2 regions of the Exiguobacterium acetylicum genome follow, and region 2 is predicted to be linked to the other one. Evidence: a T-box and tRNA genes for the amino acid it is inferred to sense, from the RefSeq annotation. Region 2 holds a T-box; the other holds one or more tRNA genes.
What was found. A T-box is a leader RNA that pairs with one kind of tRNA and senses whether it is charged. The one in region 2 lies ahead of alaS (alanine--tRNA ligase), so its partner is inferred to be a tRNA-Ala.
Positions count from the first base shown of each region.

Region 1: it encodes a tRNA-Ala, which carries the amino acid that the T-box ahead of alaS (alanine--tRNA ligase) is inferred to sense. The anticodon was not compared.

Region 1 is NZ_CP082333.1:2,937,759-2,941,475, reverse strand. Features, by position in the region: gene K7G97_RS15120 (ATP-binding cassette domain-containing protein) at 1-361, opposite strand, end outside; gene K7G97_RS15115 (redox-sensing transcriptional repressor Rex) at 529-1,188, shown strand; gene K7G97_RS15110 (twin-arginine translocase TatA/TatE family subunit) at 1,188-1,385, shown strand; gene tatC (twin-arginine translocase subunit TatC) at 1,393-2,172, shown strand; tRNA gene K7G97_RS15100 (tRNA-Ala) at 2,277-2,352, shown strand; gene K7G97_RS15095 (S8 family serine peptidase) at 2,577-3,717, shown strand, end outside.
Region 2 is NZ_CP082333.1:2,206,483-2,210,199, forward strand. Features, by position in the region: gene alaS (alanine--tRNA ligase) at 1-1,471, opposite strand, end outside; T-box leader at 1,529-1,739, opposite strand; gene recD2 (SF1B family DNA helicase RecD2) at 1,782-3,717, opposite strand, start outside.

The DNA.
Region 1 (3,717 bases), 730 kb from region 2:
CGTACGCGACCGGGTCGTTCAAGATATGCTCCATGCCCATTTCGATTTCCATCCGGCGCAGTGTCCGTTCTTGTTCTTGGAGATGTTCAAAGACGGTCAGCATCTCGTTCCAGATCGTCTCGTTCGATTCGAGACCACTGTCTTGCGCGAGATAACCGATTTTGACATCCTTGCCTTTCATGATGTCGCCCGAGTCATGACTGAGTTCGCCAGCAATGATTTTGAGCAAGGTCGATTTACCGGCACCGTTTCGTCCGACGAGCGCAATGCGGTCCCGCTCTTGTACTTCCAATTTGATATTTTCTAAAATCGGCTCGACGCCGAATGATTTCGAGAGTTGGTTGACTTGTAAGAGTATCATTTCCATCCATCCTTCCACCCTTTAGTCTATCACGAACAAAAGCGCGAGGTCCTGCGGAATATATTATTTGTGACTCTATGTGAAGTGGTTTACAATCAAGGAGAGTAGAAAGCTTTTTGCAAAGATTTGGGTGCCACGATGGATGTGGCCGAAGGGGGAACTGCAGGATGAATGGACCAGACACAAAAATTCCACAAGCGACAGCAAAACGGTTGCCGCTATATTATCGCTTCATCCAAAGTTTATACAATTCAGGCAAGCTCCGCGTCTCTTCTGCTGAGTTAAGCGAGGCGGTGAAGGTTGATTCAGCAACGATTCGTCGCGATTTTTCCTACTTTGGGGCATTAGGGAAGAAGGGGTATGGATATAACGTTCAACATCTCTTAACGTTTTTCCGCAAAACCTTGAATCAAGATGAGGTGACGAATGTTGCCTTAATCGGGGTCGGTCATCTCGGAACAGCGTTTGCAAATTATAACTTTTTAAAGAATAATAGTACTCGGATAGTCGTTGCGTTTGATGCGGACGAAGAGAAGGTCGGAACAACGACGCATGACGTTCCAATCTATCATGTTTCGGACATGAAAGAACAAATCGAAGCGAATCAGGTCGATGTTGCCATCTTGACGGTTCCATCCCAGTTCGCGCAGTCAGTAGCGGATGAGTTAGTCGAGTATGGTGTGACAGGCATCCTGAACTTTACGCCAGCGCGGTTGAACGTGCCAGCTAGCGTCCGGGTCCATCACATTGATTTATCGATCGAGTTGCAGTCGTTAGTTTATTTCATGAAGCATTATTCGCAATCAGCTGAAGGAGTGAAATCATAATGGAAAACCTTATTCCGCTCACACTAGGTATCGGACCTGCGAGCATCGGATTAATCGCGGTCGTCGCATTGATCATTTTCGGACCGAAGAAGTTACCAGAATTCGGACGCGCTGCAGGTCAGACATTGAAAGAGTTCAAGAATGCCACGAACGGCATCATGGACGACGATAAAAAGGACGAACCGAAAGAGAAGTGATTGAATCATGACGGTTGATCAAGAGCAAAGCATGACGTCGCACCTTGACGAACTGCGTAAGCGGATCGTCTGGTCGCTTATCATCGTCGTCGTCCTGTTCGCTGTCGCATTTCCGCTCGTCCGACCGCTCGTTCGCTTCTTGCAAGCGGACTTAAAAGAGCTCGGCATCGGTTTGAATGCCTTCAACGTCGCCGATCCTTTAATGTTGTATTTGAATCTTGCGTTCATCATTGCGCTGATTTTAGCGTCACCGTTCTGGATGTATCAACTCTGGGCATTCGTCCGACCAGGACTTTATGACAAGGAGCAAAAAGCGACATTGACGTATATTCCGGTCATCTTCTTTCTGTTTTTGGCTGGCGTAGCCTTCTCGTATTTCTGGTTGCTTCCCTTTTTGCTTGAAGTCTCAACGGATCTCGGGAAAGAGCTCGGAATCGAACAAGTCATCGGAGTCGAGAACTACTTCAGTTTCTTAATCCGGTTGACGATGCCGTTTGGTCTTCTGTTCCAATTGCCGGTCGTGACGATGTTCCTGACACGTCTTGGTCTCGTGACGCCATATTTCATGCGAAAGAATCGGAAATATGCGTACTTTGCGCTGTTCGTCGTTGCGGCATTGATCGCACCGCCGGACGTGACGTCACACTTGATGATCTCGGTTCCATTGTTCGTTCTCTATGAGATCAGCATCTTGATTTCTGCGCGGACGTACAAAAAGGTCTTGATCCTCGAGCAACAGGCAGAGCTTGAACGACAGGCGGATTTGATGCGTGAATTGAATAAATGAATCGTGAATTCCTTCCGACGATTTTGGAAGGGATTCTTTTTTATGAAAGCGTTATTTTTATATTGATAAAGCAGTTAGCGATGCGTATACTAAAGATAATTCATGGGGGCTTAGCTCAGCTGGGAGAGCGTTTGGCTGGCAGCCAAAAGGTCGTCGGTTCGATCCCGATAGTCTCCACCAATATCAAACATCCAACTCCTCGAGGCGTCGAGGAGTTTTTATTTTACTCCCAGTTAAATTCCTCAAAAATATAAAATGTCACGTAAAACAAATAAATTAAAAAAATAGGCAAATATAAATTGTTTATTTCCATTAAATTCATTAAACTAAATATACAGAATTTTCGTTTAACTGTTTTATCAGTAGTACTACTATGGTTTTACAGAAAAGGGGAAAACGAACGCATGAAGAAGAAGATTGCACTTATGGCAGCCGTCTTAATGACGTCTTCCAATCTAGTCAGTGCGCAAGGTGCACTGTCGTCGCAAGACAAAGCAACGGGTCAAAAACCGCAAGCACTCTCGCTGAAGAAATCGGGGCAAGAGAAGAACTACAAACAATCGGATAAAGTCCGTGTCGTCATCGAGATGGAAGAGAAGCCGGCGATTCAAATCGCCCAGGCTCAAAACAAGCGGTATAGCACATTGAGCAATGCCGAAAAAGAGTCGATCAAAGATCGTCTCGTCAACGTCCAAAAATCAGTCAAGTCAGCCATCGCTAAAAAGGCGATTCCCGTTACATATAAGGAAAGCTTCACAACCGTCATCAACGGATTCAGTGGTGAAGTCAAGTTCGGAGACATCGAAGACATCAAACAACTGAGCGGAGTCAAGAGCGTACATATCGCCCATGAATACGCGCGTCCGGAAGTTGCTAAAGGTGCCAAGCCAGACATGCTGTACAGCAAGGACATGGTCAATGCGAAGGAAACATGGCAGGACTATGGTTTTAAAGGGGAAGGAACAATCGTTGCCGTCATCGATACGGGAATCGATCCATCGCATAAGGACATGGTCTTGAGCCCAGAAACGAAGATCGATTTGACTTCTTCGAAAGTCGATAGTGCGAAAGAAACAAAAGGCTTAAAAGGAAAGTACTTCACGGAAAAAGTACCGTACGGCTATAACTATGCCGATCACGATAGCGAAATCCGTGATTTAGGTGCGGGCGCATCAATGCACGGGATGCACGTCGCGGGTACGGTCGGAGCAAACGGCGATGAAGCAAACGGCGGTATCAAAGGGGTCGCTCCGGAAACACAACTCCTCGCGATGAAAGTCTTCGGAAACGATCCAGGAATGCCATCGACATTCAGCGATATCTACATTAAAGCGATCGATGATGCAATTGCACTCGGAGCCGATGTCATCAACATGAGTCTCGGTTCGACGGCATCGTTCGTCAATGCAGATGATCCAGAACAACGCGCAATCGTCAACGCGATGAACAACGGTATCTTGTGTGCGATTTCTGCTGGTAACTCGGCATTCGCAGGTCATGGTGCAGGTAATCCGTACACAGCAAACCCGGATATCGGTGTCGTCG
Region 2 (3,717 bases):
CTTCACCAGCAGCGACTTCTGTGACTCGTTCTCCATCATGCAACAATGCGATGATTTTCGCATCCGCCTTAAGTTCGGTATAGCCGACGAACGTACTTTTATCTTTTAGCGTCGAGAGGACTTCCGATTGCTGTTGCATCGAACCACTCTCTTCACGCGCTGCACGTGCCCGCTGACGTTGTGCATCCATCGCTAGTTTGAAGCCTTCTTCATCAACAGACATCTGATGATCTTCCGCATACTCGACTGTCAATTCGAGTGGGAAACCATACGTGTCATACAGACGGAACGCATCTTCGCCACTGATGACATGCTCACCGTTCGCCTTAGACGTCTGAGCGACCGTGTTCAAGATTGCAAGACCGTCATGAAGTGTCTCGTGGAAACGTTCTTCTTCGTTTTTGATGACACGTTTGATGAAGTCTGCTTTTTCTGGCACTTGTGGGTAGAAGTCGACCATGACATTCCCGACCGTATCGACGAGTTCATACATGAACGGACGTTCGATTCCAAGCATCTTCGCATAACGCACCGCACGGCGTAGTAAACGACGAAGGACATATCCACGACCTTCATTCGAAGGAAGCGCACCATCACCGATTGCGAATGATACGGTACGGATGTGGTCTGCGATAACTTTGAATGCTACATCCAGTTTTGAATCGTCACGGTAGATTTTACCGCTGATTTCTTCTGTCTTATGAATGATCGGCATGAACAGATCCGTATCGAAGTTCGTCGGCACGTCCTGCATGACACATGCCATCCGTTCGAGTCCCATTCCTGTATCGATGTTTTTACGCGGAAGTTCCGTGTAGTTGCCGTGTCCATCGTGGTTGTACTGACTGAAGACGATATTCCAGATCTCGAGATAGCGTTCGTTTTCGCCACCTGGGTAGAGTTCTGAATCGTTCGGATCGTCTCCAAAAGCAGGTCCACGGTCGAAGAAGATTTCCGTGTTCGGACCAGATGGACCTTCACCGATTTCCCAGAAGTTATCTTCAAGTGGAATGATCCGCTCAGCCGGTACACCGAGTTCAAGCCAGATTTGACGCGCTGCGTCATCTTCCGGGTGAATCGTGACCGAGAGACGTTCCGGATCAAGACCGTACCAGTCATCACTCGTCAAGAGTTCCCAGCCCCATTTGATCGCATCTTCACGGAAGTAATCACCGACAGAGAAGTTTCCGAGCATCTCGAAGAACGTATGGTGACGTGCTGTTTTCCCGACGTTTTCGATATCGTTCGTCCGGATTGATTTTTGTGCGTTGACGATACGTGGATTATCAGGAATGACACGACCATCGAAATACTTCTTGAGTGTCGCAACCCCTGAGTTGATCCACAAGAGCGATGGATCCTCGACCGGTACGAGTGAAGCACTCGGTTCGATCGCATGCCCTTTGCTTTGGAAGAAATCAAGATACATCTGACGGATTTGTGCACCCGTTAATGGTTTTAGAGCTTTCATGAACAGTTACCCCCATTGGTTTTATTTGGACGCAAAAAAGCGATGCCTTCATCCCTGAAAAGGGACGAAAGCATCGCTTCCGTGGTACCACCCTCGTTCGTAAGCAATCCATTGCTTACCTCGAACATCTGATAACGGGGATGACCCGCAGGTGTTTACACCCGACTCCGGAAGGAGCTTCAAAGGGACTCGAGAAAGTGATTGCAGCAGACTCACTTCTCTCTGGACTCGAGTTTTCCTTTTACTTATCTTCCATCAACGTGTTACGTCCATTCATCTATCGTGATTATTACCTATCGCACAGCATCCGTCAAGTCTTTGTCACACCACCGAGTCGTTCAATCAATCGTGTTCGGCGCCGAGGCTCCTCTTCTTGCGACGCTTTATGAAACGCTCGTGGGTCGCCGAACAATAATAAACTCGACTTCGCACGGGTGACCGCCGTATAAATCAAGTTTCGGGAATGCTTGAATGCTCCCGTGAAATAGACCGGCATCAAGACGATCGGAAACTCGGACCCTTGTGCCTTGTGAATCGTAATCGCGTAGGCATGCGTGAATTGATCCCAGTCACTCCGGTTGTACTCGACTTCCGTCTGGTCGAAGCGGGCGATGATCTTATCCACCTTGTCGACGTTTTCTTTGGCGAAGAAAATATTGACGATTTCGCCGATATCTCCGTTATAGACGTTCTCTTCTGCATTGTTGACGAGCTGAAGAATCTTGTCCCCGGTCCGGTAAATCCGTGTGCCTTGTTTGACTTCGCGTTTTTTCGGTTCCTCCGGATTGTAGACGCGTTGCAAGGCGACATTCAGTTCGTCGATTCCCACCTGACCACGGTAAGTCGGTGCCAGAACCTGAACATCGAATTTCGAATACCCTTTTGCGAGTGCTTTTTCCGCGAAGGCTGAGATGCCTCGTAACGTCTCTTGCGGAGACGCGGTGTAAAAGCGACGATCCGCAAGTGGTGATAACAAATCAGCTGACGTCGTCCGGTTCTTCAAATCGTGCGCGAGCCGTAAAATAGAAGAATCTTCCGCTTGGCGATGGACGACGTTCAAACGAACGACGGGAATCCCTTCCGTATCCATCAAATCTGCCAGCACCTGCCCTGGACCGACAGATGGTAACTGATCGCGGTCACCGACGAACAAGATTTTCATGCCGTTCGGCACAGCACGGAGCAGACTTGATAACAAGTAGATATCAATCATCGACGACTCATCGATGATCAGTACTTTCCCTGTGATCGGCTGATCTTCATTCAGCTGAAAGTTCGTTCCGTCATACTTCAATAGACGATGAATCGTCATCGCTGGGACGTCCGTTGCTTCCGATAGACGTTTAGCGGCGCGTCCGGTCGGTGCGACAAGAACGTACGGATAGACATCCCCCGTCTTGACGCGACTTTTCTCAAGCGGCCAATCATGAATTTCTTGCAGAGCATGTAAAATTCCCTTGATGACGGTCGTCTTACCGGTACCGGGTCCACCTGTCAGAACCATTAACGGTGCTTTGACCGCTAACTCGATCGCTTCCCGCTGTTGCGCCGCATATTCCATGCCAAACTGTTCTTCGAGGTGCCCGATTGCTTCAAGGATCGTCGCGACATCGACTTCCTGTTCGGCACCGTTCGCCATGACACGCGCGAGTTCCTTCGCCGCCCGAACTTCCGCATAAAAGATCGTCGGTAAATACAGACAGCCTTCTTCGAGCTTGACCTTATCTTCAGCGAGCAACAGTTCAATCGCTTGTTCTAGCCGTTCCCCTGGGTCTTCACCAAGCAACCGGGGCGCCCGTTGCAATAGCGAGTCGACTGTCGCAAAGGCGTGTCCCTCTCCTGCTTCTTGTTCCAATATGTGCATGATCGAAGCAGCGACGCGCTCTGGGTGTAATCCGACGAGTCCAAGGTGTGAAGCGATATGATCGGCTGTCTTAAAACCAATCCCATTCACTTCATACATCAAGGAATATGGATTCTCTCGTATTCGCGCCATCGCGTCCCCTTCGTAAGCAGCATAAATCTTTGCCGCTAGCTTCGGTGTAACATCAAACGGTGCTAAGAACAGCATCAACTGATCGACACCGTATAACGTGGCTAGTCGACTCAAGATGATGTCAGCTTGTTTTTGTTTTAACCCAGGCACCTGATTTAGTACCCGTTCATCTTTCAAAATGAGATCCACTGCCTCTTCTCCGAGAGCATCGACGATATTTTTCGCTGTCTTCGGACCAATGCCGGTGAAC